3 regions of the Vibrio sp. THAF64 genome follow, and region 1 is predicted to be linked to each of the others. Evidence: predicted binding sites of a transcription regulator. Region 1 holds the regulator's gene; each other region holds the start of a gene.

The links. Region 1 encodes CRP, which controls carbon source genes, mostly activating them, when cyclic AMP is high. Its sites were predicted from a motif close to TGTGANNNNNNTCACA; they were not measured.
Region 2: the regulator CRP is predicted to act here: its motif matches at 7,754-7,769, upstream of cdd (cytidine deaminase).
Region 3: the regulator CRP is predicted to act here: its motif matches at 3,516-3,531, upstream of FIU99_RS22185 (glycogen/starch/alpha-glucan phosphorylase).

Annotation. Positions count from the first base shown of each region.
Region 1 covers NZ_CP045355.1:303,415-313,428, forward strand. The annotation lists gene FIU99_RS01315 (hypothetical protein) at 1-214, shown strand, start outside; gene FIU99_RS01320 (hypothetical protein) at 228-569, shown strand; gene FIU99_RS01325 (hypothetical protein) at 594-935, shown strand; gene FIU99_RS27725 (DUF5992 family protein) at 1,033-1,266, shown strand; gene FIU99_RS01330 (aminodeoxychorismate/anthranilate synthase component II) at 1,406-1,984, shown strand; gene FIU99_RS01335 (aspartate aminotransferase family protein) at 2,376-3,590, shown strand; gene astA (arginine N-succinyltransferase) at 3,819-4,838, shown strand; gene astD (succinylglutamate-semialdehyde dehydrogenase) at 4,856-6,313, shown strand; gene FIU99_RS01350 (DUF1338 domain-containing protein) at 6,492-7,283, shown strand; gene crp (cAMP-activated global transcriptional regulator CRP) at 7,412-8,044, opposite strand; gene FIU99_RS01360 (phosphoribulokinase) at 8,287-9,156, opposite strand; gene FIU99_RS01365 (YheU family protein) at 9,245-9,457, opposite strand; gene FIU99_RS01370 (hydrolase) at 9,497-10,014, opposite strand, start outside.
Region 2 covers NZ_CP045355.1:1,574,585-1,584,598, reverse strand. The annotation lists gene FIU99_RS07405 (adenosylcobinamide-GDP ribazoletransferase) at 1-506, opposite strand, end outside; gene cobT (nicotinate-nucleotide--dimethylbenzimidazole phosphoribosyltransferase) at 503-1,531, opposite strand; gene FIU99_RS07395 (flavin reductase family protein) at 1,538-2,149, opposite strand; gene FIU99_RS07390 (NAD(P)H-binding protein) at 2,675-3,361, shown strand; gene FIU99_RS07385 (L-cystine transporter) at 3,553-4,926, shown strand; gene sbcB (exodeoxyribonuclease I) at 5,066-6,490, shown strand; gene FIU99_RS07375 (CidA/LrgA family protein) at 6,636-7,001, shown strand; gene FIU99_RS07370 (CidB/LrgB family autolysis modulator) at 7,001-7,678, shown strand; gene cdd (cytidine deaminase) at 7,932-8,819, shown strand; gene FIU99_RS07360 (HD-GYP domain-containing protein) at 8,874-10,014, opposite strand, start outside.
Region 3 covers NZ_CP045356.1:1,244,360-1,254,373, reverse strand. The annotation lists gene malQ (4-alpha-glucanotransferase) at 1-826, opposite strand, end outside; gene FIU99_RS22185 (glycogen/starch/alpha-glucan phosphorylase) at 927-3,380, opposite strand; gene malT (HTH-type transcriptional regulator MalT) at 3,937-6,645, shown strand; gene FIU99_RS22175 (LysR family transcriptional regulator) at 6,693-7,616, opposite strand; gene FIU99_RS22170 (GNAT family N-acetyltransferase) at 7,632-8,129, opposite strand; gene FIU99_RS22165 (alkaline phosphatase family protein) at 8,449-10,014, shown strand, end outside.

The DNA.
Region 1 (10,014 bases):
AGGTGTAGATAAGGCAGGGACATGTAGTATATGGACCCCTAGCAATACGGTGTTATTTGCGGCGACCGACAGTTCTGCTTATTCAATGATTTTAGGTGCGTTTATGGCAGGTAAAGAGGTGTCGGTCTCTTTTGACGATTCTGTTAAATACTCTGGCTCTGGTCACTGTAAAGCAAGATACATCACCCTTGGTAACCCGCCATTACTCCAGTAGGACACAATGCAAAATGAAACGACTTCTAATTTTAACTTCACTCTTTCTCTTTTCATTCCAAGTGTTAGCTACTAATGCCAGTAAAAATGGAGACTGGATTGCCATGGGGGTTCCTCAATATGTTCATTTAGGAACCCAAGGAACGTTTTTAATCAATGGAAACGGTACTCATGGTACGTGTGCAGGAAAAACACCACGTTATTTTAGTTTTGATATGAATGCGCCACATTTCTATGCCATGTATTCATGGTTGATGCATATGTCAAAGGAAAATAAGGCGGTGGCTTGTGTTGTTGAAAGTGGCTGTGGGACGAACACCGTACAGGTCCAATATTGCCGTGGGCCACTGAGATAATCACTTACAAGACAGGAAACACTGATGAAAAAAATACTCCTACTGGCAGCAATTCTATTTAGTACGCCCTCAATGGCTGCTATTAGTTGCCATGGCACCATCAAGCATATTCTGCAGTATGCTAATGGTGATATTAACGTAGCGACCTCATATAGGGGTACATACACCGTGATGTGTAATATTGAAAAGCACTGGAAAGGAGTCAGCCCTGAAGCATGCCAAGGCATGCTCAGCGTATTACTGACTGCGCAATCAACAGGAAAAACTATAGCGACTTACTACAACACTGATCAATATACTTGTAGCAATCTGCCTCATTATGGAAGTGCTCCTGGTCCTAATTATGTTGGAATCTTGGGAGAGTAATGATAATACGCGGAATCACATTCTTAGCCCTTGTTTCATCGTCTAACTTTGCTTTGGCATCAGGTGCTTTTATTGCCGAAGGTTCAACTATAAATCTATTGCCAATACAAGCAGCAATACCGATAGTTTTGCAGTATCAGTGAAAGGTGGTACAGGTGTATGTGGAAGTACCACAAGACTATTTCCACGTAATGCAACTACCTCTTCCGAAGTGCACAGGCGTGCCTATTCGCCTGCGCTGACCGCATTTTCTATGGGCGCCAAAGTAACGGTTCATAACTATGCTGGGGATGATTGTAAGAACGCTGCTTACATTAAAATAGAGCGCTAGCCCATATGACTGTAAACCCATAACGCCAGCTTATGCTGGCGTTATTTTTATCGTTTGCGGAGTTATTGCTTGCCTTTCCGTCTTGGTATTGCACAATACCGCCCCTGACAAGCAATTTTATCAACACCAATCCAGACCCATGCTGTTAATCATCGATAACTACGACTCTTTTACTTACAACCTGTACCAATACTTTTGCGAGTTGGGTGCAGAGGTAAAAGTCGTGCGTAACGATGAAACAGACATTGCGGCGATTGAAGCGATGAAACCTAGCCATCTGGTGATCTCTCCGGGGCCGTGTACACCTAATGAAGCAGGGGTCACTCTAGAGGTGATTGAACACTTTGCAGGTAAACTGCCGATACTTGGTGTGTGCTTAGGCCATCAGGCGATTGCTCAGGTATTTGGCGGTGAAGTGGTGCGTGCTCGTCAGGTGATGCACGGGAAAACATCCCCAATTCGACACAGTGGCCGCAGCGTCTTTGCAGGCTTGAATAACCCTCTCACAGTAACGCGCTATCATTCACTGGTGGTTCAAAACGGCACGTTACCAGAGTGTTTTGAGCTCACCGCTTGGACGGAGCTCGAAGATGGCTCGATGGATGAAATCATGGGCTATCAGCACAAAACCTTGCCTATTGATGCGGTGCAATTTCACCCAGAATCGATCAAAACTGAGCAAGGGCATGATCTACTTGCCAACTTTTTACGTCGCTAACCCTCTTTTATTACCTCAATAAATCCTGACTGGGATCACTTTTTTTAACATTTCTTTCATATTCTTGCGTGCGGATATTATGTGAAAAACTATTCGCAGGCGTTGTCCTGCCTAACTCTCCGCCCTTGTTATTACTATGCTTAACTACAGCTTATCTTTGTTATAAGAATATATTGCTTCATAAAAGCAGTGGCTTAATGCATAAATACTCAAAGCTAATGCAGAACAGACTTTCAGCAGTGAAGTAAAAAGAATAATTCACTATTGAAATGGTTAATTAAATGTAAATACAATGCCGCAATTGCTTAAATGCAAAACAATATGTGCTTTCGTTTAATGAAAGCAAGGATGCAAAAATTACCTGGCATGCGGTATCGAGAGGGAATGTGCAATGACAGTCGAAAATAAAGTAGAACGCGGTTTGTTTGATGAGGTGATGGTACCTTGTTATAACCCAATGGAAATGGTTCCAGTCAAGGGCGAAGGCGCTCGTGTTTGGGATCAGGAAGGCAAAGAGTATATCGACTTTGCTGGTGGTATCGCCGTGAGCTGTCTGGGTCATTGTCACCCTGCAATGGTTAATGCTCTGACGGAGCAAGGCCAAAAACTATGGCATCTAAGTAATGTCATGACAAACGAACCTGCACTTCGCCTAGCGAAGAAGCTGACAGACGTGAGCTTTGCAGAAAAAGTGTTCTTCGCTAACTCAGGTGCAGAAGCAAACGAAGCAGCTCTGAAACTGGCGCGTCGTTACGCAGCTGACCAGTTTGGCCCTGAGAAATCTGAAATCATCGCTTTCAAACAAGGCTTCCACGGTCGTACTTTCTTTACGGTAACGGTTGGTGGCCAAGCGGCTTACTCTGATGGTTTTGGTCCTAAACCTGGTGATGTCACTCACCTGCCGTACAATGATGTGGAAGCGCTACGTGCACACATCTCTGACCGTACTTGTGCCATCATGATGGAACCTCTTCAGGGTGAAGGCGGTATCATCTCTCCAACAGATGAGTTTGTTCAAACCGTTCGTGAACTGTGTGACAAGCACAATGCACTGCTTATCTTTGATGAAGTTCAGACAGGTAACGGCCGTACGGGGCACTTCTACGCTTATCAAGGTCTGGGTGTCACACCAGATATCCTAAGCACCGCAAAATCGCTCGGTGGCGGTTTCCCTATCGGTGCAATGCTAACTACAACTGAACTGTCTAAGCACCTGAAAGTGGGCACTCATGGTTCAACGTACGGTGGTAACCCACTTGCGTGTGCAGTTGCAGAAGCGGTCGTCGACATTGTAAGCGCACCAGAAACTCTGGCTGGCGTTGCAGAGCGCGAAGCTCTGTTCCGTGACGGTTTAGCTAAACTTAATGATAAGTACAACATGTTCGCGGAAGTTCGCGGCAAAGGCCTTCTTTTAGGCGCTGCGCTTAACGATGAGTGGCAAGGCCGTGCGCGTGACGTACTGGTTGCAGCAGGTAAAGAAGGTCTGATGGTGTTAGTGGCAGGCGCGAATGTAGTTCGCTTTACGCCTTCACTGGTTATCACCAAAGAAGAAATCGCAGAAGGATTAGCAAAACTAGATAAAGCACTAGCCACTCTAGTTAAATAATAAATAAACAAACTGGGAGAGCTGTATTGCAACAGTTCTCCCAATACCAGTGCTATCGGTCATGTGTTTGGATAGTTGCGCAGGAAAAATTGCTTAGAACAAGGCGTAGCTTACAGCAAGCGAGCGGGCCTAACTTCAAAAGCTACAACGTAGTGATTAGCGATTTTAGCCAGCAACAACGAATAGATGACCGATAGCATTGGTATCCTGCATCTGGAGGGAGTATCGATGCTGGTTGTTCGCCCTATAGCAATGTCGGACTACGATGCGCTGCACACCTGTGCGGTTGAATCGGGTCACGGATTCACATCTCTTCCGGTTAACGAAGAACTGTTGACCAATCGTATTACTCATTCTGAGTACAGCTTTGCCAAAAACGAAGTGACTGAACCTGGTGACGAAGGTTATCTGATGGTCGGTTTCGACAGTGAGACTGGCGAAGTCGCTGGTTGTACTGGTATTGAAGCTTCGATTGGCTGGGATGTGCCATTTTATTCTTACCACATCAGCACTATTGTACATTCATCGCCAAAATTGGGGGTGAATAATGTGGTTAAGCTGCTTACATTTGGCAATAACTACACGGGTTGTAGTGAAATCTGTACCTTGTTCTTGCGCCCGAATTTCCGTGGCGGACTGAATGGTCGCCTAATGTCGAAGTGTCGTTTCTTGATGATGGCGGAACACCCGCATCGTTTCTCAGAAACGGTATTTGCTGAAATGCGTGGCGTGTCAGATGAAGAAGGTAACTCACCATTCTGGCAATGGCTGCAAGAGCATTTCTTCTCGATTGATTTCACTATGGCTGATTACCTGACGGGTATCGGTAAGAAAGGCTTTATCGCCGACCTAATGCCTAAGCTACCAATTTATATCAACTTACTGAGCAAAGAAGCTCAGGCGGTGATTGGTCAGGTACATGAAAATACCAAGCCTGCATTGCGCTTGCTTGAGAAAGAAGGCTTCACTTGCCGTAACTACGTCGACATCTTTGATGGCGGCCCGTCGGTAGAGTGTGATGTGCGTAATATTGAGTCGGTCCGCCACTCATTCCGCGCGAAAATCACCATTGCTGAGCACACCAGTTCGCAAGATTACCTTATCTCAAACACGTCGTTTGAAAACTTCCGTGCCGTGGCAGCTAAAGCCGCATATGACCAGGCCTCTGAATCTGTGATTCTGGCACCTGATGTTGCTAAAGCACTGGAAGTGAATGAAGGCGAATACGTTCGCATGCTGGCTCAGTAATCGAAAGGAATAGAATCATGACACATTGGATTGCAGGCGAGTGGCTTGCGGGTCAGGGCGAATCGATGAACTCGATCAGCCCATACAACAATGAAGTGATCTGGCAGGGTGACAGTGCGTCACCTGCGCAGGTTGAATCGGCAGTGAGCGCTGCTCGAAACGCTTTCTTGAGCTGGAAAAAGCTGACTTACGCTGAGCGCGAAGCTGTGGTGCTGGCGTTTGCTGAGAAAGTAAAAGAGAACAGCGAGCAAATCGCTGAAATTATCGCGAAAGAAACCGGAAAACCAATCTGGGAAACGCGCACTGAAGCAGCAGCTATGGCTGGTAAGATTGCGATCTCTATCCGTGCTTACCATGACCGTACCGGTGAAGCGACGCGAGAAGCGGCAGGCAACCAGATTGTTCTGCGTCACCGCCCTTTGGGTGTAATGGCGGTATTCGGCCCTTATAACTTCCCAGGTCATTTGCCAAATGGCCACATTGTTCCGGCACTGCTTGCTGGTAACACGGTCGTGTTTAAGCCTTCAGAGCAAACGCCACTCACCGGCGAGTTCGCGATGAAACTATGGCAGCAAGCGGGCTTACCAGCAGGCGTAATCAACCTTGTTCAGGGCGCGAAGGAAACCGGTGTTGCGCTGGCAGATTCGAAAGGCATTGATGGCGTATTGTTCACGGGTAGTGCAAACACTGGTCATATCCTGCACCGTCAGTTTGCAGGGCAGCCGGGTAAAATGTTGGCGCTAGAAATGGGCGGCAACAACCCGATGGTGATCTCTGAAAACTACGGCGAGCTGGATGCAACTGTGTATACCATTATTCAGTCTGCTTTCATCAGTGCAGGTCAACGTTGTACTTGTGCCCGTCGCCTGTACGTGCCTGTTGGTGAGAAAGGCGACCAGCTGGTCAGCAAACTCGTTCAAGCAACTCAAAAGATTCGTGTTGATCAGCCATTTGCTGAACCTGCGCCATTTATGGGGCCTCAGATTTCTAAAGCAGCGGCTGACTTTATTCTTAATGCGCAAACAAACTTGCAAAGCCTTGGCGGTGTGAGCTTGCTAGAAGCGAAAGCGGGTGAAGCGGCATTTGTTTCTCCGGGCATCATTGATGTGACGCCAATCGCTGATCTGCCAGATGAAGAGTACTTTGGGCCACTACTACAAGTGGTGCGTTACCAAGGCTTGGAGAAAGCAGTTGAACTGGCAAACGATACGCGCTTCGGCTTGTCGGCAGGTCTGGTTTCAACCGATGATAGCGAGTGGGATTACTTTGTTGACCACATTCGTGCTGGCATCGTCAATCGCAACCGTCAGCTAACTGGCGCAAGCGGTGATGCACCATTCGGTGGCCCAGGTGCTTCGGGTAACCTACGCCCAAGTGCTTACTACGCAGCAGATTACTGCGCATACCCAATGGCATCAATGGAAGGTGGGGAAACTCTACTACCTGCTACATTGAGCCCGGGTGTTGAGTTATAAAAATATTTTAAGGGTTTCCCTTACCACCTCTCTTTTTGGGGAGGTTTTTAAACGTCACAGGTTGAAGGCTATCTGATCAGATTTCTGGACAAATTTGGTCAGATAGCCTCATTTATAAAATCAAATAAACAATAAATATAACTCCGTTAACGTAGACAAACCCAAACAAGGAGGCGTTATGACGCCACAAGTTTTATTCCAGTCGTTATGGAATGACTATATTCAACGCTTATGTCCCTCTGCTGATAAAGTTCACCATCTGCTTCAGGAAAATGAGCCATTGATCAATGACCACATTGCGCTGCGTACATTTAATGTCGCACCTTTGGGGATTGAGACACTGGCCAAACCGTTTATCGACGCTGGCTATAAGCCGTGCGGTGATTACGAGTTCGAAAGTAAGAAGTTAGTGGCGAAGCACTTTGAGCATCCAGACCCGAAACAGCCAAAAGTTTTTATCAGTGAGCTAAAAGTGAACGAGTGTTCTCCAGAGCTTCAGGCCATCGTTGCCAAGCTGGTTGAGCAATTGGACACCGATAAGCTAAAAGGTCATGAGTTCTTGTCTGGTGGGCGTTTATGGGATCTGAGTTTTGCTGATTACCAGTTGCTGGCAAAAGAGAGTGAATACGCTTCTTGGCTAGCAGCACACGGCTACGGTGCTAACCACTTTACGGTTAGCGTGAATCAGCTGGACGCTTTTGAAGAAGTGAAAGGTGTTAATGACCACCTACGTGAAGCTGGCTTTACGATCAATGAATCAGGCGGTGAAGTGAAAGGCTCGCCGGACGTGCTGCTTGAGCAATCTTCTACCATGGCGGATAAAGTACCAGTGACCTTCACTGAAGGGACTGAGATGGTTCCTGGTGGCTTCTATGAGTTTGCTAAGCGTTACCCAATGAGTAACGGTGAACTTTACCCAGGATTCGTTGCTGCTTCTGCTGACAAGATTTTCGAAAGTACTAACGGATAAGATAGACGAGAACGGGCTTCTCTCCCGATGGAGTCGAGAAGTCCTTTCCGGTTCCTGGATCCGATATAAACAAAAAAGCCACCAATGTTTCCATTGGTGGCTTTTAAAATTTTAGCGGTTAATCGAAATTAACGAGTTCCGTAAACAACGATTGTCTTACCATGGGCAGAAATTAGGTTCTGCTCTTCTAGCATCTTCAAGATACGACCTACTGTTTCACGAGAACAGCCAACAATCTGACCGATTTCCTGACGAGTGATCTTGATCTGCATGCCGTCTGGGTGTGTCATTGCATCTGGCTGTTTTGCCAGGTTAAGCAGTGTTTGCGCGATGCGGCCTGTTACGTCTAGGAATGCCAAGTCACCCACTTTCTGACTGGTTACCTGTAGACGGCTTGCCATTTGTGCAGACAGGCGCATTAGGATGTCAGGGTTAACTTGGATTAGCTGACGGAATTTCTTGAATGAAATTTCTGCTACTTCACAAGGAGATTTCGCACGAACCCATGCCGTACGCTCTTGGTCTTCTTCGAATAAACCAAGTTCACCGATAAAGTCACCTTGGTTTAGGTAAGAAAGGATCATTTCCTTACCTTCTTCGTCTTTGATAAGTACTGCAACAGAACCTTTAACAATGTAGTAAAGAGTCTCTGCTTTTTCGCCCGCGTGGATCAGCGTGCTTTTTGACGGGTACTTATGAATATGACAGTGTGAAAGGAACCACTCTAATGTTGGATCGGTTTGAGGTTTACCTAGAACCATAATATCTCACTTCCTCTGCAGGGTACGCTTGCTGCTTTCCATGTTTTAGCTAAGCCTTGAATCAAGACCTACTAGGATAAGAGCACTTTTCAAATGCTGCAAGCCATCTTTGTTTCGGTTTCAAATAGTATCTTTTTTTGAAATCGATTTCTTGATTTTAATCGGGTACACCTTACGATTTTGTACGCAAAAATGTGCACATGATCACGGTATGAAAAGTAATCGTGTTTATAACGCGAGTCTTAGCCAATTTTTCCGGTTTCGATTAACTGTTGCAAGATCGGGCGAACAATCAACTCGACCGCGAAACTCATTTTGCCGCCCGGTACCACGAGCGTGTTGTGGCGAGACATAAACGAACCATCAATCATTGCCAGTAGGTAAGGGAAATCGACGTTCTTAATTCCGCGCAGGCGAATCACGACAAAGCTTTCATCTAGGCTCGGTATGCCTTTGGCGTTGAGTGGGTTAGATGTGTCGACTGTTGGAACGCGCTGGAAGTTGATATGAGTTCGCGAGAACTGGGGAGTGATATAGTTAAGGTAGTCGTCCATCGAACGGACAATAGAATCCATCACGGCCTCACGAGAGTGACCACGATCTCGGGTATCTCGAACGAACTTTTGTATCCATTCCAAGTTAACAATGGGTACCATGCCAATCAGAAAGTCGACATGCTGAGCCACGTTAACATCGCCATCAACTACGCCACCGTGCAGACCTTCATAAAACAGTACATCGGAGTTCTCTGGTAGTTCTTGCCAAGGCGTAAAGGTTCCCGGCATCTGGTTGTACGGTACGGCTTCATCAAACGTGTGCAGATAACGGCGTACTTGCCCGGTTCCTTCGTTACCGTATTTACGGAAAAATTCAGCAAGCGCTGGGAAGTCGTTTGCCTGCGGGCCAAAGTAACTAATGTGACGACCCTGTTCACGGGCCTTACGAATTTCAACGTCCATCTCTGGGCGAGTAAAACGGTGAAAACTATCACCTTCTACCCAAGCGGGCTTAACGCTCATCATGTTGAACATTTTGCGGAATGCTTCAGATGTCGTGGTAGTACCTGCACCAGATGAACCAGTGACGGCAATGATCGGATGTTTTGCTGACATGACAAACCTTGTCTGTAAATAACTGTCCCTTGTTGCATGTCACTATAACACGCTTTAATGCAAGGGCACGGTATGCTGTGTTTTAAAGTTAGAACTTTTGTTTGAGCTGGATATCGACAGTTTCGTGAAGCTCAGAGAACACCACAACGGCTTCACCGGATTCAAGCTGAGCCTTAATCTGATCGACTTTATCTTGCAGGGAAATTTCCATCTCACCGTAGTCAGTGCCTTCACGCAGAACGAATTCACGAATCAGGTTTTCCAGTGTCTCTGGATCAATTTGTTGCCATGGGACGATCATAAATACCTCTGTCTTTTATGGTCGAAAGTTGGTGGGCTATTATCCAGAAACCGCCAGACTTTGATAGTAGGCAGGTAACGCTTCTTCTAACCAGAATCTTGGTTTGAGAGCACTGCCCGTTAAAAATCCGACATGACCACCTTGCTCGAACAGTCGGTAGTCTATGTTATATGGCAAGACGTATTTAGGGATGACGGCATCCGTCATGAAAGGGTCGTCTTTGGCATGAATGATTTGTGTCGGTATGCGAATGTCTTTGAGTCGATGAATACCGGAGCACCTTTGATAGTAATCCTGTGCGTCTTTAAAGCCATGTAAAGGAGCGGTAATTAAGTCGTCAAATTCAAACAGCTTAGTGACACGCTTAATGCTCTGGTAAGAGACATCGAGCTCGCCTTTAATTAGGTGATGTTTACGCAGAGCATTTTTCTTCAAAGATGAGAGCAGGTATGTTTTGTACACCTTGGAAAAGCCTTTCTCGATACGCTCTGAACAGGCTGATAGATCGAGCGGCGCCGAGACGATGGTCGCTGCAGAAAGTAGGGGCTCTTGATTAT
Region 2 (10,014 bases), 1.3 Mb from region 1:
TCACTCACATAAGGCATGTCATAAATGAGCGATGCAGCCACGGCGCGGCTTAGCGTGTAAGCAGCAACGATAACCAATAAAACATTCGTCAATGATGCAAGCTCAGTTAGCAGGACATACTTACCCAGTAACGCCATCAACAGCGCGCTAGCACCATAAGTACCAATACGGCTGTCTTTCATAATGGTTAAACGCTTTTCCAGCGTCATCCCACCACCAATGCCATCTGCCATGTCCGTCAGACCATCTTCATGAAACGCCCCAGTAAGCAATAAACTGAACACCATCATGACAACAACCGCCATGTTCGGGCCAAGTACACTTTCAGCCAACCAATACACGGCCGCACATAATGCACCTAAACACAGTCCGACTAACGCGAAATAGCGGCCCGCCTGATTCATACGTGATTCAGAATAAGGCGTAGACTGAGGTATTGGTAGACGAGAAAAAAAGCCCAAAGCCAGCCAGAACAATTCAAGTTGATACTTGAGGGTACTGATCACACTGTCACTCCAGCATCTTCAAAACTTGCCATTGAGTTATAAAACTCAGCTGCTGCACGAACCAAAGGAACAGCAAGCGCTGCGCCCGTGCCTTCACCGAGACGCATCGACAAATCCAACAAAGGTTTAGCACCTAATTCTTCAAGCAGAAGTTGGTGCGCCAACTCCTCTGACTTATGGGCAAAGATCATAAATTCGCGGCATTCAGGTTGAATCAAACTCGCGGCATAAGCGGCCGTCGTGACAATAAAACCGTCAACAAGAACCGGCGTCTTATTTTCACAAGCAGCTAAGAAGGCCCCAACCATCTGAACGATTTCAAAACCACCCACTTCGGATAGAACTTGGTAAACATCCCGACCTTGGCATCGGGAGACTCCCTTATCGACTAGAGCCACCTTTTTCGCTAACTGCTCAGGAGTAATTCCTGTGCCTAGACCAACACATGACTGGGCATCCTGACCGGTCAAAGCTGCAACTATAGCAGCGGCACTTGAAGTGTTCCCAATCCCCATTTCACCAAACATGACAAGGTTGCAGCCTTCATTGACCGTTCGCTTAACCAGCTCCCGACCAAACTCAATCCCCTGTTTGACTTGCTTGCTAGACATCGCTGCTTCATTGGCAAAATTGGCGGTTCTGTCACCCAGCCTTTGCACTACAAAGTTAGGCGCTGACGCCTCTACAGGAATCAATATTCCCGTATCAACCACTTTAAGCTCAATCTGGTTTATCCGACAAAAACAATTGATTGCCGCCCCACCAGCAAGAAAATTTAACACCATTTGTTGAGTTACTGCGCTTGGCGCGATGCTCACGCCTTCGTCCGCAATGCCATGGTCACCAGCAAAGACGATTGCTGTAGGCTTTACAACGTTCACATTGGTGACAGCGTCACCTTTCAAATTACTCTGAATCAGTGCGAGCTGGTGGGCAATTGACTCTAACTGCCCAAGAGCACCCAGTGGTTTAGTTTTTTGATTGATTCGATGCCAAATAGCATCTGAATAAGATTGATCTAACATATGACTTTATTTCGGTCTGGCGACAGTAAAGGTTTGGTCTAGGTTGGCGTATTGACTGCCACCTAAACGAGAAAGAGGATTCACTTTTAGTGCATCAACAACTAAACGTTCTTGGTTATCTCCAATCACTTCCGGCGCAATGTATATGTCTTCAATTTGAGCAAAGATTAGGCTTTGAGGTGTTTCCCCAATTTCTTTAACTTCAAACAGCTTGCACCCGAAAGCAATTGGGCAATCTTTGATTCGGGGTAATTCAAACCCTTCAAAACCGATGAGCTCTAGACCCGCTAAAGCGACTTCAGATTCTCCGTGCGGCAATGTTGCCGAAGTCTGCGTCACTTGTTCCGCCAAGTCAGCATTCGCGATATGCACCACCATTCGACCTGTCTCAAGAACATTGCGGGTTGTATCTTTGATTTCTCCGGTCGGTTTCTTACCTACAGAGAACATCAACAGAGGCGGATTACTAGAGACAGGCGTGAAGTAGGAAAATGGAGCCAAGTTGTAATCAGTTTCACCAGACTCCGTCAAAACCCACGCTATTGGCCTTGGAATAACAGTTTGAGTCATTAAGTGGTATATCTGAGTGGGAGCGAGAGTGCTAGCGTCGATATTCATCTTGTTCATCCTTTTTGGTATCGCGAGTCCCCTGTGAACCTCAGAGTGTAACGTGAAATCAGCCAGTTAACACCCCTATCAATCGGCGGACAAACACTATTCCCGTGTCATTTTTGCAATCAAATTGATACCAAAAATGAAACTTTTCCCATTTATCACCTATCTTATTAAATGGGTACAACCTAATCGAACGCTAACTTATTGAATTGTAACAACCTGAATTTTAGACGGCACAAAGACTGCATTAAATACTGCCGTGATGAGGTTAACCCAACTTTGATAGTGCAAGGAGGTTTGTATGTTTGCCAATCAAAAATCAAAGAAACAGAAGCAACACAAGTCGAATCAAAAGACTCAAAAACGAGTCCCTCTCTCTCTTACTTGACCACTCCACCATCAGAATTGGCCTCGTTAAACGGGGCCAAACGTAATCCAATTTTACTCGCAACCTAAAAGATTGATCACAGACTTTCTGTGTTTGTTGTTAGATGCTCTGATCGTCACGATTAGCTAAAGGTAAGAAATTTGTCTGAGTCTAGAGATCTGGTCGTTATGGTCGCCGGTGCTACAGGGTTAATAGGAACCGAGCTCATCAAACAAATGTTAGAAGAAGATCCTGTCACACGTATCTATGCGCTTAGCAGACGTGAACTCCCTTTTTTCCACCCTAAGTTGGAAGTCCTTCAAAATAAGCAGCTTCAAGTTCAAGAGTGGGACACAGATAAGCCTTCGCCTAAATATGGATTCATCTGCCTAGGCACAACCATTAAACAGGCAGGATCCAAGCAAGAGCTAGAGCGTGTTGATTATGAACTGGTGTGTGATGTCGCCCAGACTATGAAAGTACTTGGTGTCACTCATCTGGCTGTCGTTTCAAGTTACGGTGCCTCCGTACGTTCTCTTTCTCACTACCTTCGCTGTAAAGGGAAGATGGAAATGGCGATTGAACGTATGGGTTTTGAACATATCACCTTCGTTAGGCCTGGACCTTTAGTGGGTTTAAGAGACACACCGCGCACTGACGAAGCCATCGTACAAGTCGTCCTAAAATCTTTGCGCCCTCTGATGTTTGGCAAACTCGCAAAACTCATACCGATCCAGGCAAGCGAAGTAGCGAAAGCAATGCAATATGGAATTCTTACAAAGACTGACCGAAAGCTTCAGACATTGGACAGTATTCAGATGCGAAACTTGATTAATAAATATCAATAATTCGATGATTTCTGCTGACTTTTGAGCAAATTAGACTCAGCTCGCATCTTTTAATAACTTAAATACATATCAAATATCTTTTTTTCATTTCAATCATACATTTCAAATCATTATCGTTTGTTACAGAATTTAATCCTGTAATTAATTTACTCAATAAATACGTTACAAACACTCAATAAGGACTATCAATTATGTCAGTAGCGGCTATCGCTTCATTAGTGGCATTTGTCGGCATTCTCTTTTTCCTCTACGGACAGCAACGAAAAGAGAATACGCTATCCCGACTCGTGCTATTGGGCTTGGTACTCGGCAGCTCATTTGGCTTAGTACTGCAGCTTGTTTTTGGCGAAGGTAACCCTGCCATCGCTCAAACCTTAGAATGGGTTAACGTCGTTGGCCGTGGCTATGTTGGCCTGCTTAAAATGGTCATCATGCCACTCGTTCTTGTTTCTATGATCGCAGCCGTCGTCAAACTTGAGAAAGGCGGTTCACTGGGCAAGATTTCAGGCCTTACCATTTCTGTGTTGCTTGCTACTACAGCGATTTCAGCAATTGTGGGCATTGTAATTACCCAAACGTTTGGCCTATCAGCAGAAGGGCTGACAGAGGGCGCGCGTGAAACCGCTCGTATCGCAGTGCTAGAAGATCGCGTAGGTACTGTCGCTGATCTCACTATCCCACAGATGCTGGTAAGCTTTATCCCTACCAACCCATTCGCTGATCTGACAGGTTCTCGTTCTACTTCCATTATTGCTGTCGTGATCTTTGGTGTCCTGACTGGTATTGCTGCACGTAAGGTGATGGCGGAAAAGGAAGAGTTGGAAGCGCCAATTCGCACTTTTGTTGAAGCAACTCAATCTGTTGTGATGCGACTAGTGAAAATGATTATGGCGCTCACGCCATATGGTATTGCGGCGTTGATGGCGAAAGTTGTCGCGACATCCAGTGCAGGTGACATCCTGAATCTATTGGGCTTTATCGTTGCCTCTTATGTTGCAATCGCTCTAATGTTTGTGGTTCACGGTATTTTGGTGTCGTTCGTTGGTGTGAGCCCGAAAGAGTACTTCCAGAAGATTTGGCCAGTACTGACATTCGCATTTACCTCACGCAGCTCAGCAGCAACTATCCCACTTAACGTGGAAGCGCAAATCAACAAGCTACGCGTGCCGCCTGCTATCGCAAACCTTTCTGCGTCATTTGGCGCAACCATAGGACAAAATGGCTGTGCGGGCATCTACCCTGCAATGTTAGCCGTAATGGTTGCCCCAACAGTGGGTATCGACCCAATGGATATCAACTTCATCCTATCCCTAGTCGCAATTATCGTAGTAAGCTCATTCGGTATCGCAGGCGTAGGTGGCGGTGCGACTTTCGCTGCACTAATCGTACTCCCAGCAATGGGATTACCAGTAACCATCGCTGCGCTACTTATCTCAATCGAGCCTTTGATCGATATGGCGCGAACCGCGCTCAACGTTTCCGGCGCTATGACGGCGGGCACCATAACCAGCCGTATCCTTGGCGATAAAGTCTCAGACGAAGAGCTTGAAGCTCAACAAGCCTAAAATGACCAAGCCCTGAGTGAACAGCTCGGGGCTTTTTCTATCCGCACAATTTTCTAGCAATCAAGCGCTTCCCGTTTGCCTTGTCACGATCTCAATGGTCTAATACTCGAGTGAATTTCAAAGACTTGGTAAAGAGATAATGCAACAAGCGCATCAACCTACGTTTTTCTTCTTCGATTATGAAACGTGGGGAACCAGCCCAGCAAAAGACAGACCGTCCCAGTTTGCGGGTGTACGCACCGACATGGATTTCAATATCATCGGTGAGCCTCTTGTTATCTACTGCCAACCGCCTTCAGATTATCTTCCATCACCCGAAGCCGCGCTTATCACTGGTATCACACCTCAGAAGGCGGCAAGTAAAGGGTTACCTGAGCCGGAATTTATTACCAAAATTCATGAGCAGTTGTCCACGCCAAACACCATCAACTTGGGTTACAATAGCATTCGATTTGATGACGAAGTGACGCGATATACCTGTTACCGAAATTTCATCGATCCGTATGCGTGGAGCTGGCAAAACGGCAACTCTCGCTGGGACTTACTCGATGTCATGCGCGCCTGTCACGCCCTTCGCCCAGAAGGTATTAATTGGCCAGAGAATGAAGAAGGTTTTATCAGCTTTAAGCTAGAGCACTTGTCCGTTGCCAATGGCATTGAGCACGAGAATGCACACGATGCGATGGCTGACGTTATAGCAACGATTGAAATGGCTAAAAAGGTGAAAGCCGCTCAGCCTAAGCTCTTTGATTATTTCCTTAGCATGCGCCACAAGCGCAAACTGAACGAACTCGTCGATATCGTGAATATGACACCGCTTATGCACGTATCGGGTATGCTGGGGCGCGAATGCAATTACACTAGCTGGGTGGTTCCGGTCGCTTGGCATCCAACCAACCAGAATGCGGTGATTGTTGTCGATTTAGCGAAAGACCCGCAGCCGTTGTTGGATTTAGATGTAGAACAACTTAATGAGCGTCTCTACACCAAACATTCTGAACTTGGCCCAGACGAACTGCCTGTACCAATCAAACTTGTCCATCTCAACAAGTGCCCTATTTTAGCTCCAGCCAAAACATTAACTGCTGAGAATGCAGCTAACATAGGCATTGACAGAGAAAAATGCTTACAAAACCTTGAGCGACTAAGACAGCACCCTGAGATTAGAGAAAAACTCAATTCGCTATACAGTATCGAGAGAGAATACGAAAAGAGCGATGATGTTGATACTATGCTTTACGATGGTTTCTTCTCTCCTGCGGCAAAGCAATCAATGGATATCATACGAGAAACTGAACCAAAGAATCTTTCCGCCCTTGATATCTCATTCAGTGACGACAGAATTGCTCCGCTTCTGTTCCGCTATCGCGCCAGACATTTTCCGTGGACATTGGATGAGAGTGAACAACAAAAATGGGCAGCACACAGCCGCGAATACTTCGAAAGTCGAATAGAAGACTACATGTTGAATTTGGAAAACTTAGTTCACGAGCATGAGAGTGACGAAAAAAAGATAGCTATCTTAAAATCTGTTTACCAATACGTTCAAAAGCTAGTATCTTAACAACTTATTGCCTGCACCCTATAACACTCAGGCCTCATCAAACAATAAAAAAACACTACGTTGATCGAGGCTAGTGAGCAAACTGAACCCACAGTTCAGGGCTTACACATACGCAAAAGTTGATAAAATTTGGACGACACTACCTATGGCGAAAACCTTGCTTAAATACGTCGTATCTATGGGGCTGATTTTCCTCTGCCTCATGGCAGGCATTAACATTCAAAACCTTCTAGATATATCTATTCCGGGTAGCATTATCGGCATGCTTATCCTATTCGCTCTGCTTGCAAGTGGCTTAGTACCTGTAGAATGGGTACGCCCAAGTGCCACTCTGTTTATTCGCTATATGGTGCTGCTCTTTGTTCCGATCAGCGTTGGGCTTATGGAACACTTCGATCTGCTATATAACAATGCCCTACCAATCCTCGCTAGTGCCGTCGGTGGCACATTCATTGTACTAGTCTTGTTAGGGCTGATGTTGGATAGAATGTTGAAGCGAGGTGAGCAATAATGTGGCTGCTAGTAACGATTATCGTATTTCTCTCTGCACGCTGGCTTTGCCAGAAGATCAGCAGCCCTTTTATGAACCCTCTGTTAATCAGTTTAGCAGTGATGATTCCGCTACTTACGCACCTCAAGGTTCCGTTCGAAACTTATTACAATGACAATGAATGGATTAACTTTCTACTGCAACCCGCCGTGGTTGCGCTCGCTTACCCTTTGTATGAGCAACTTCCACAAATAAGAGCTAACTGGCGAATCATTATGCTGGCGTGTGGTGTCGGTAGTGTCATGTCGATGCTGACAGCCACGGTTATCGCCTCATATATGCAAACAGATCTCTCCTTAATCGCTAGTCTACTAGGTAAATCTGTCACGACTCCGATTGCGATGGAAGTGTCCAGCCACCTAGGTGGAGAACCTGCCATTGCGGCTATCCTAGTTTTACTGGTTGGTCTGTTTGGCGCCATCTTGGCTTATCCAATTTACAACTTACTTAACATCACACATCCTATTGCAAAAGGGCTGACCATGGGCACAGTTTCTCATGCTCTAGGAACCGCGACTTGTGCAGAAAAAGATGCTCAAGATGCCGCTTTCAGCTCTTTGGCACTTGTAGTCTGTGGGGTGATTACCTCAATCCTTGCCCCTTCATTCTTTGCACTGGCTGTCTGGCTAGCTACATAAGATCCTTTGCGTCGGGTTGCTTATCTCCGCATTCCGACGCACATCACTCTATTGAATTCTGCAATCGTTATCATGTGTGAGCTCACTCTAATTGTGAAACAACAAATCTCATTACATCAACTTATGTGATCAATATCTCAGCAAAGTTCTCTGTGTTACATAAAATGAAATACCAGTATCAGGGTAAGCCACTCTAAACAGGTAACTCAGGCAGACCCGAAGATATCTACTATTGCTTAAACAAGGATTCAATATGAGAAGCCGCATTGAACAAGCGCTGTCTGAAGCGCCAGCTAAAGTCGCAGAGTTCCTTTCTCCTATTTTGTTAGCGGACGATTTTGACGCAACGCTCTCTCCAGCACAATTTGCAGAGCTATTAACCATTTCAGGATTGGAAGATGATGAGCTACGTGTAGCCCTGCTTCCTTTCGCAGCAGCTTACTCTTATGCGCCTATCTCGAAATTCTACGTGGGTGCCATTGTTCGCGGACTCACCGGGCGTCTTTACTTTGGAGCAAACGTAGAGATCTTAGGCGCTCAACTTGGCCAGACGGTACATGCAGAACAATCAGCAATCAGCCATGCTTGGATGAAGGGCGAGCAAGGCATCTCAGATATCACAATCAACTTCAGCCCTTGTGGCCACTGTCGTCAGTTTATGAACGAACTAACGACCGCAGACGAGTTGGTGGTACAACTACCTCAACGTGATGAGAAAACGCTGCAAGAATATCTACCAGAATCCTTTGGTCCATCGGATCTTGGTATCAAATCTGGCTTAATGGCATCCATCGATCATGGCAAAAAGTGTGAAGAGTCCGATGAGATGGTGTTGAAAGCACTCGATGCGCTTAATAAGAGCCATGCACCGTATACTCACAATTTGAGCGGTGTGAGCATTAAGCTAAAAAATGGCAAAGTATACCAAGGCGCTTATGCTGAAAACGCAGCATTCAACCCTAGCCTTCCACCTTTACAGGTTGCACTTATCCAGCTCTTGCTTGATGGTGAATCATTTGATGACATTGAAACAACAGCACTTGTAGAAATGTCTGAAGGTACGATTAGTCACCTTGCAGATACGCAGTCTACTCTGGAAGCAATTAACCCAGATATTCCTGTTGCATATCTAGCCATCTAATCGGGTAAATGAAAAAGGCGCTGTAAATAGCGCCTTTTTTGTACATTAAAAAAATCAAACATCAAAGAAAGGGGTAGGATCGACCTCAAGGTTACATGGTGCAATCGCTTTTTCGATTTTATATTGGCTATTTTTAATATCGACAAAGCTGACGTCGACAAAGCGCTTATATTTACGCGAATAAAAACACTTCACTTCAGGTTTTAAGGGCTCATCGGCATTCGATGTCCATACAATACCTACTCTTCCATCATTTAGCTCGACCAATGCCCCAACAGGATAAACACCAATACAGTTGATGAACTTATAAACCAAGTCTCGATCGAGGTGAAACGGCGTTAAGCTCAATATTATCTTGAACGCCTCTGCTGAACTCATACCTTTTTTATAACAACGGTCCGCCGTCAATGCATCGTAAATATCAACAATGCAACTCATTCGGCCATGGAGCGGAATTTCATCCCCTTTCAACCCTTTTGGATAACCATTCCCATCCAACTTTTCATGGTGCATCAAGCAGACGTCTCGGCTAATGTCTCCCAATCCATCAACAGTAAAGATGATCTCTTCGGCAAACACCTGATGCAGCTTCATATGATCAAACTCTTCAGGAGTGAGTTTACCTGGCTTATGGAGGACTTTATCATCGACTTTTATTTTGCCGACATCATGAATGATGCCACCAATCGCTAACTGCTTAAGCGTATCTTTTGGCAACTCAAGATGTTTACCAAATGTAACTAGTAAAGTTGCAACATTGACTGAATGCTCAAGCAGATACTCGTCTTTACTGCGAAGTGCAGAAACACAATGTAACGCATCCGAATCAATTAAGACTGCTTCAATAAGATCATCGGCCCAACCTTCTAAGTCATCGACATGAATCGACTTGTCATCAAATGTTTGGTTAAGAATCTTTTGAGCAAGGCCTTTAGCTTCACGAATAATCTTCGACGCTTTCTTCTGCTTGGAAAAGCGGCTCATAGATTTGCGTTTTACTGGAGTGGCAGACACGTCTTCTTCAGGTGGTTCCTCTTCCACTACAGGTTTGAAAACACTCCCTTTCGCGGAGAGGCTTTGGTCCACCCACGCAAATTTGATCCCATTTTTAACAAGTTGCTGAATAGCCTGCTGGGAGGAAACCCTACCTGCATTGGCTAAATTGACGCGTTTGTTATCTTCGATTGCGGTAACA
Region 3 (10,014 bases), on a different replicon from region 1:
ATTCGCGAGCTTTTTGCAGACGTTGCTGGAATTCCGCGCTGCCGACACGTTGCTGAGCTTCAATACTCAATGCAAACTCAGGAACAGAACTGACATCAATGTACATGATGTTCAACCAACGGCGTGAAGACGGGCTGTAAGGGCTCGCCCCTTCTGGGTTCGCTGGGAATAGAGAATGAATCGGGTTCAAACCAACAAAATCACCGCCACGGGACGCAATATCAGCCACCAACTGTTTCAGATCACCGAAGTCACCGATACCCCAGTTGTGCTGAGTGCGTAAGGTGTAAAGCTGAACACTCGGGCCCCACATTTTTTTACCACTGTCGATCTCGTCTTGCTTGAAACAAGATCTCGGCGTGACAATCAGAGTCATCTCATAAGGGGACTTACGACGCTTACGAGTGATGGTTAGCTTGTGGTAACCCCACGCTAAATCACTCGGCAATGCAAACACTAAAGGGCCACCCTCTTTACGCTCATCACGAACGATTTGAGACTGAAGATAGCCTTCAAGTACCTCTCCCTGCTCGGTATCTAAACGCCAGCTGAACTCGCTTTCACGAGCGCTAGCACCAAGATTTAGTGCCACTTCAACCGGATCACCATCACGTACTACCAGTACCGGATCCAGGACATCCTTCTTGTGTTTTTTCTCTGCCGATTGCAGAAGAGTTTCATCATTTGTCGTGTCGTAGCCTAAAGACGCCAGTAGGTAACGAATCGTTTCATCGTCAACTTTTGCCTCATCTCCCCACGCGCTAACGTAGCTGTCGACAATTTTTGCCATTTCAGCGACTTGTTTTAATGCGTTTTGTTCTTTCATCGCTCTCTCCGAAGGACTGAATACCTTCAACATGTAGGGTTTTTATTAATATGTAATTAAGAGAGCCAAGGCTTTGCAGCCTTGGCTTTATTGTTAGGAATTAGCGTTTAACGCTTTCTAATTTCCAGATGTTATTGACGTAATCTCGAATAGAGCGGTCGGAGCTGAACTTGCCAACTAATGCCGTATTCAGAATCGCTTTCTTCGCCCAACCCGCTTGGTCACGGTATTGCTTATCCATGTCTTCGTGCGCCTTCACATAAGATGCAAAGTCGGCCAGACATAGGTACGGGTCACCACCATCAAGTAGGCTATCGTATGTTGCACGCAGTTTACCTGGTTCACCCGGAGTGAATTCTTCACCTAGCAATAGCTCCAGAGACGCTTTCAGTAGTGGGTCTGCGTGGTAGTAATCAAATGGGTTGTAACCTTGTGCTCGTAACGCTTCAACACCATCAACTTCTAGACCGAAGATGTAGATGTTGTCGTCGCCGACTTCTTCACGGATTTCAACGTTTGCACCATCCATAGTACCGATAGTCAGTGCACCGTTTAGAGCCATCTTCATGTTACCTGTACCTGACGCTTCTTTACCCGCAGTAGAGATTTGCTCTGATACGTCAGCAGCAGGAATGATGATCTCTGCCATGCTCACACGATAGTCAGGGATAAACACAACTTTTAGCTTGTTGCCGATACGAGGATCGTTGTTCACCTTCTCAGCAATCTTGTTGATCGCATAGATGATCTCTTTCGCTAAGTGGTAACCTGGTGCCGCTTTAGCTGCGAAGAACACAACACGTGGCGCCATATCGAAATCAGGATCGTTCAATAGACGGTGGTAAAGTGACAGAATGTGCAGCATGTTTAGGTGTTGACGCTTGTACTCGTGCAGACGCTTGATCTGAACATCGAAAATCGCGTTGGTATCAAGTTCGATACCCATGTTTTCAGACACCCAGTCCGCAAGACGCTGTTTGTTCTCTTTCTTCACAGCCATGAATTCTTTCTGGAACTTCGCGTCATCCGCAAACTTAGCGATTTGCTCTAGCTGTTCCAGTTTTGCTGGCCATTCTGTACCAATCTTTTCTGAAATCAGTGCAGACAGACCTGGGTTACAGAATTTCAGCCAACGGCGTGGCGTGATACCGTTAGTCACGTTGTGCAGACGAGTTGGATACAGTTCATCAAACTCAGGGAACAAGTCACGTTTAACCAGTTCAGAGTGCAGCGCAGCTACACCATTCACCGCGTAGGAACCGATCACACACAAGTTCGCCATACGCACCATACGGTGGAAACCTTCTTGGATAATCGATAGCTTTTGCTGTTTAGCGACATCACCCGGCCACTTCTGACGTACTTCCTGCAGGAACAGGTGGTTGATGTGGTAAATGATTTCCATATGACGAGGAAGCAGACGTTGAATCAGAGACTCACTCCACGTTTCCAATGCTTCTGGAAGCAATGTGTGGTTGGTGTAAGCAAACGTCTTTGAGCTAATATCCCAGGCTTCATCCCAACCTAAACCTTTTTCATCGATCAGGATACGCATCAGTTCAGGAATCGCGATAGTCGGATGAGTATCGTTTAGCTGAATGGTTTCGTATTTTGGAAGCGATGCCAGTGTGTGGCCAGCTTCTTCGTGGCGACGAAGAATGTCACGTACCGATGCTGCTGAGTGGAAGTACTGCTGCATCAAACGCAGCGTTTTGCCTTTCTCGTGGTTGTCGTTCGGGTATAGAACTTTAGTGATGTTGCCTGCATCGATTAACGAGTGCTGAGCTTCGAAGTAGTCACCATTGTTAAAGCTCGCTAATGAGAATGGCGCAATAGCCTGACATTCCCAAAGGCGCAGTGGGTAAACCGTATCAGATTCATAACCCACAATTGGCAAATCCCATGGCATTGCTTTTACAGACATGCCTGGAACCCAACGACGCTTCTCTTTGCCGTCCTCATGGTAAACTTCAACGTGACCGTAAAAACCAATTTCCTGAGCTAGCTCAGGACGTGCAACTTCCCACGGATAGCCTTCAACACCACGCCATGCGTCTGGCGCTTCTTGCTGATGACCTTCTTGGAACGACTGTTTAAACAGGCCGTACTCATAGTGAAGACCGTAACCTACGGTTGGGAATTCTTGTGCCGCTAGAGAGTCCATGAAACACGCAGCCAGACGACCCAGACCGCCATTACCCAGTGACGGGTCACGCTCTTCTTCAAGCAGGTCTGTTAAATTTTGCCCCATCTCTTCCATTGCTGCTGTGATTTGCTCGTACAAACCAAGGCTGATCAAGTTGTTGCCTGTCAAACGGCCAATCAAGAACTCAAGAGATAAGTAGTTAACGCTTTTTGCGTTAAGGATTTTGTCATCCTGCTCCGTTTGCAGCATATCAAACGTAGTCAGCTCAGCCAGAGCTCGGCCCATTGCCAGATACCAAGCGCGGCTGTCAGCTTTTTCAACCGTCGTAGCGTACGTCGCGGTCAGATGCTTCTTGACGCTTTCCTGGAATGACGCCTTATCAAAATTTTTCTGTTGCGTAGGTTTCATTAGAGAAATCTCACTTATTGGGTTTAATCCATCTGAGACATATCGTGCATTGACACGACAACCAAAACATCCTCCCAAATACACGGCTTATTAGGAGGAGGATGAAGGGCGTAGAGGGCGTATGACCAGAGGCTCAGTGATCTAACTCTCAAATCAATTGGGCTCACACCTAAGCTCTGGTGATAAAGATCACACCATCAACGGATTTCACCTTAACGCTGATGTATGAATGTTAGGTGTCTGGATTCTCAATAAAATAATCAATATGTTCATCTGATCACATATTGAGCGGAAGATTTACGCAACTTTCATTGTTTTTGGTGCAGAAGGAGCGATAACTCTCACTTATAAAATCAACATAAAGTGACAAACATCACAAATAAAGGGCGTAGAGGCAGGCAAAGTGTGAAATACGCGAAAATCTGGTGGTTGATCAATAACTGTCGCTATTGTTCTCAAGTAACATCCCTGTCATTAGGTCTGATTGACTAAGTTTTAATCAACACACTCCGAGTAGAATCTGGATTCGAGAGTGTTTAAGAACAGGGAAAAGAAGATGTGGATTCCTTCGAAATTAACCCGTCCGGGACGTTTACACAACGCAATTGTCCGCCCAAGAGTTCTCGATTTATTACAGCAAGCCCCCTGCTATAAACTGGTCCTATTCCGCTCGCCAGCGGGTTACGGGAAGACGACTATGGCCTCGCAATGGCTGGCTGATAAAGCCAATGCGGGCTGGTACAGTATTGATGAAAGCGACAACGATTCGTTCCGCTTTATCAACTACCTGCTACAGGCATTGAATAAAGCTACACATAACGCTTGTCCAAATTCTCAGAAGCTGGCTGAAAAGCGCCAGTTCTCTTCACTTCACTCCCTTTTCAGCGAAGTGTTTGCCGAGTTCGCCAATTTTCATCAAGAGTGTTATCTGGTCCTGGATGACTACCATCTTATCTCTAACGATGATATCCATGAGGCGATTCGCTTTTTCCTCAAACACATGCCAGACAACCTAACTCTAGTTGTCACCAGTCGTGCGACACCGCCGCTCGGTACGGCTAACTTACGTGTTCGCGATCTGATGATCGAGATTGGTGACGAATTACTGGCATTCGATACAGAAGAAACCACCCGCTTCTTTAATCAGCGAGTCGCAGATGGGATTGATGATACGACTGCTGACAACTTAAGAAACTATGTCGAAGGCTGGCCTTCAGCATTGCAACTGATCGCGCTTCAGGCTCAACACCAGCACAAAACACTGGCTCAATCCGCCGAGTCATTCTCTCAGTTTAATCATGCCCATCTTTGGGATTATCTGGTGGAAGAGGTGTTTGACCTACTGGATGCAGAAACACGCCTGTTCCTGCTGCAATGTTCTGTTCTCGATCACTTCAACGATGTGTTGGTTTCTACTCTGACAAAACGTGATGATGCGCTTAGCATGATTGAGTCACTCAATCGCTACGGCCTATTCATCCACCCACTTGAAGGCGAACAGAACTGGTATCGCTTCCACAACCTGTTTGCTGAATTCTTATCCCATGAGCGCTCGGCACGTATTCCTCAGCAAGAGCAAGAACTGCATCAAACCGCTGCCAAGGCGTGGTTGAATTTATCTTCTCCACATCAGGCGCTTCGTCACGCACAAAAAGCGGGGAACCGTCAGCTTACTGCAGACATCTTGAGCCAATATGGCTGGAAAATGTTTAACGGTGGTGAGTTACAAACGGTAGAAAAAGCGATCAACACCCTCGCCCCTGAGCAGCTCTATAGTGAGCCAAAATTGTGCATGCTTCAGGCATGGTTAGCGCAAAGTCAGCACAGATATAATGATGTTGGCGATCTGCTATCCAAAGCGGATGAGCAAATGAAAGCGCTCAATGTAACGCTGAGCACTAAAGAACAGGGCGAATTTAACGCTTTACGTGCGCAGGTAGCCATTAACCAAAATGAACCGGAAAAAGCGCTCGAGCTCGCTGAGTTATCTCTAGGACAACTTGATAGCACGGTTTACCGAAGCCGTATCGTAGCAACGTCCGTTGTTGGTGAAGTAAACCATGTGCTAGGTCATCTTAGCCGCGCATTGCCTATGATGCAGCAGACCGAAAAGCTGGCACGTCAGTATCAGGTTTACCATCAGGCGTTATGGGCGATGCTTCAGCAAAGCGAAATTCTAATTGCCCAAGGTTATGTCCAAGCAGCCTTTGAAGTGCAGGAAAATGCCTTCAAGCTGATCGAAGAACAGCAGCTGCAGCAAGTTCCAATGCATGAGTTTCTGCTACGTATTCGTGCACAGATTTTCTGGTGCTGGAATCGTCTTGATGAAGCTGAGGAATGCGCCTATAAAGGCTTGGATGTACTGGGCAATCACAGCCCAAGTAAGCACCTACATAGCTACTCTATGCTGGCACGCATCGCTATTGGCCGTGGTGAGCTGGACAAAGCCAACAAGTTCATTGAGCAAATTGTTCACCTACAGAAGCAGTCTACCTACCATGTTGACTGGACGGCTAACGCTTCGTTGTCTCTGATTCTGTTCTGGCAGGCACGAGGCGATATGGAAGCCATCCAACATTGGCTGGAAACCACACCTCGCCCAGAAAAAGCGTGTAACCACTTTACTCAACTGCAGTGGCGTAACATCTCCCGTGCACAGATCAATCTAGGTATGTTTGATGAAGCGGCTGAAACGCTTAAATTCCTTCAAGAGCAAGCGAATCAAAACAGTCTGGTCACGGACAATAACCGCAACCTGATTGTTGAAGCTGTACTGGCGACCACACAGCAAGATGAAGAGCGCGCTAAGTTACTGCTCAAACAAGCACTGGAACTGACAAATCAGACGGGTATTTTGGGTAACTTCCTCGTTGAAGGCGGCAAGATCGGTCATATTCTCGAAAAGCTGGTCAACAAAAATGAGTTGGGTGATCTTGAACGCCATCGCGCTCAGCAGCTGCTCAAAGATATCTCGACAACTCAACGTAGCCGCTCGGTTCACTTTGATGAAGAATTTGTTGAGAAGCTGGTTAACCACCCGAATATTCCAGAGCTGGTGCGCACCAGTCCACTAACTCAACGTGAATGGCAGGTACTTGGCCTGATCTATTCTGGCTTTAGTAACGAGCAAATTGCTCAGGAGTTGGATGTGGCGGGCACCACGATCAAAACTCATATTCGTAACCTGTACCAGAAGCTCAATATCGCTAACCGAAAAGAGGCGATAAAAACAGCAGAAAACCTACTGCAATTAATGGGTTACTGACACTAGACCCTCAATCTCAGCAAAAAGCCCTGACTATCAGGGCTTTTTTACATCTGCTCAACGCCAGAAGCGTGCATCAGCTTCAAATGCCGCTGTAATGCCGCAAAGCTCTGCTCCCGAAACCATCGATGGGCAGGATCTTTTTGATACTGACTGTGCCACAGCAGATAGTAACTATGCTTGGGCAAGTCGAAGGGCAATGGTTTTACAACATAGTCAAACCGATTGGAGAAATAGCCCGCCAGATGCAAAGGCGCGGTAACCAGCGCATCACTCTGACAGACCAATTCCATTGCCGCAGTAAACGATGGCACTCTGGCGATCACCTTACGGCGAATCTGGCGCTGTTCAAACTGCTCGCCCACATACTGACGCATCTCTCGCATACCATGCACCATCACGTGAGAAGCATTAAAATAATCATCCATTTCAAGGCTAGCCTGAGCCAGCGAATGACTACCAGACATCAGCACCACATATTCGTCTTCAAGCAATTTTTTGCCGTAGATATTCTCAGGAAAGTAGTCGAGTGTGGTCGCCAGTACATCAATCGGGCTGTCACCGAGAACGCTGACATTCTGATCTTGCCACAGCTCTCCATTTACCCCTGCGTTTGGCGCCAATTTGAATAGTTCAGAAGACACCAGAGGCACACTCGATTCAGACAGAAATGCAGTGTAGGCCAGTCTAAACTCTCGCTGACAAGCATGAGGCGAAAACTCTTCCGCCGCATAAAGCTCATCTAATGCCCCAATCAACTCAGGCAGTTGAGCGAGCAACTGCTGGCCTTTAGCACTGACCACAAACTGTTTGCCTTCCCGAATCAAAATCGGGTCGTCAAAGGCCGTCCTTATCTGGCTCAAGGTTCGGCTCATCGCAGACTGGGTGACGTTGAGCTGCAGTGCCGCCTCGGTCAAGCTACGAGTTTGGAGCAGTACCAGCAATGGGCGCAGCAGTTTGTAGTTATTCATATCACCTTCTTAGCATCACAAAATTTTAAGCATCCAAACATCGCAGCCATTGTGCAAGGTACCTTCTAGCGGTGCAGTGAGGTGTTCGAATTCCAAGCTTTCGTAGAGACGCACCGCCGCAGACATATTGGATAAAGTGTCCAGATAGCAACGCTCAAAACCTTGTTGCTTAGCAAATTCTAAACAGGCCAACGACAAGGTTTTCCCCAAGCCAAGCCCTCTACTCTCTTTGAGTAAAAAGAGCTTCTTCAATTCACACGTTTGCTCATCTTGCCCAAAAGGCGCAACACCACAACCGCCAACCACCTTGTCATCCAGGAGCGCAACTAAGTACAAGCTTCGGTTCCGTTCATGATAATGCTGACTCATATTGTCGACCTCAGCATCAGACGGCCCAAACCCTTCTCCCACAGCACCATACTCTTTGCCGACCTGCTTGATTATCTGGCAGATCGCTGCATCGTGTTGCGCTGTGATAGGCACTATACGAAGGTTTTCTTGGCTCATAGTCATCTCTCTTCAATATCATCTTGAACAGCTAATAAGGTAAAGCCAATCAAGAATGAATTAAAATCACTTTAAATCATATTCACCATGATAAAAAGTCATCATTTGAGACTGGGAAATCCCTTCCCATCTCTTAGGGTTTACATTGTAAATTAATCTGAATTACAGCTTTTCTCACTAGGATTAATTATCTAACAGCAACGACAACTGGAACCAAGTCACATTCTGACGCTATCAAATCGAGGCTTTGGTCAGCCTGTTCTTGCACTCTCCCATAAGCCTGCCAGAATGAAAATCATCAGTATAATGAATGAGATAATAAGTAATGGCTTGGTTGAGAAAACGGCTTCTTCCTGCTGCAATTGTGGCAGCAGTTACCCCTTTAAGTTCGGCTTACGCCGATATCGGCGATACCCCAGTGATCGGTGGGCTATTTAACTCAACAGAAGTACTGAAAAATCAAATCACCTCGTCATTGTCCTACTCCACGCGCTTTGCTCGTGACATGACCCTGTTTACCATTGGCGGTCTCACTCTAGAGACCTACCTACTGACATTACCACTTGATGCAAGCACGAAAAGCCGGGTCATGACACAGCTTGCCGATCCGACGTATTCCATTCCTCTCGGCTATTTTCTTTATCAGTTCTACGATCGCTACACAGGAATAAGCAGTGACGATGAATTTAAAACCTACCTGCAAACTGTGTATGACAAACAAGCTCTGAAAGGCTTTGAGCACTCGCTCTTTGCTCTAGAGGAGAAAGCCAAAAAAAAGCCTAAGCAACACGCTAAAGATCAGGCTCACCACGAAGGCATCCAAATTAATGGTCAGTTTATGGCGGCTATGGTGACCGTATATGACGCTTTGGTTCAGATTGGCGAATGGCAAGATATGGATCGACTGCCTGAGCAATACACATATCTGACCAAGTCACCTGAGGATTTAGCACTGGTCGCCAAAATTCAACCTATCGTGGTTGGCATCATGCAACAAGCCGCCTCGGGGATGGAAGAGAGCGACATGAAACAGGCCATACTCGGCATTGTGGCCGATGGTGCAGCCGACAGAGCCAGCGAACCGAATAACAAAGCACAAGCGTTAACCATTACCTTAATTGATTTTGTGCGTCTCAATGTGCTGAAAGCCTATCGTCAGTTTGTCTATCAGGATGAGAGACAAGAACGCCTCAATGACTGGCTACAAAACGCGTTTGATGATCACCCTCAACAAGCAATTGAGTTTCTCGAGTCACAGCAGAACCGCCGCTTTGCTGTTCAGATAACGGTCGACGGGTTGCAACAAGGGTTAATCGAAGGGTTGGTTGATCCAGATAAGCCTTTTCTCTCCCACGCTTACCAACAACATCTTAAGAGTACTGAGCTCGGCAGCCCTGTCGCAACAAGCAGCCCAGAACACGTTCAATCCATGCGTTTTCTTCAGGTTCTATCAGAACAAACGTATCGTGACCCTTATTACTTACCGTTCTTCAAACGGCTTTACCAAAACCATATCGACTCCATTGCTCGGGTCGGAATATCTTCCACACCGACGATCAGCGTAAGAAACCTGCCTATCATCAAAACAGGGGCAAAAGTCTCTGGCGAACAGGGAACAGGAATCCCGAATTTCCACTTTGTCGACCGAAACGAAGACAGAGCCTATTACTTCTTTGGTAATGATGCCCTTCAACTCGATCGCTTAATGCAGGCCAATCAGGTTCAGACGATGTTTGACCGACTGGTTCACCTGAAAACGCTTAACTGTAACGCCCAATACGACTGGAATGCTCACACCAGTTACGACGGTCTGGTTAACCTTGGCGCAGGCGAAGCACTGCGTGACTTTGGTGAGAAACGTTGCTTGAGAGAACTGAATGAAAGAGCCGAA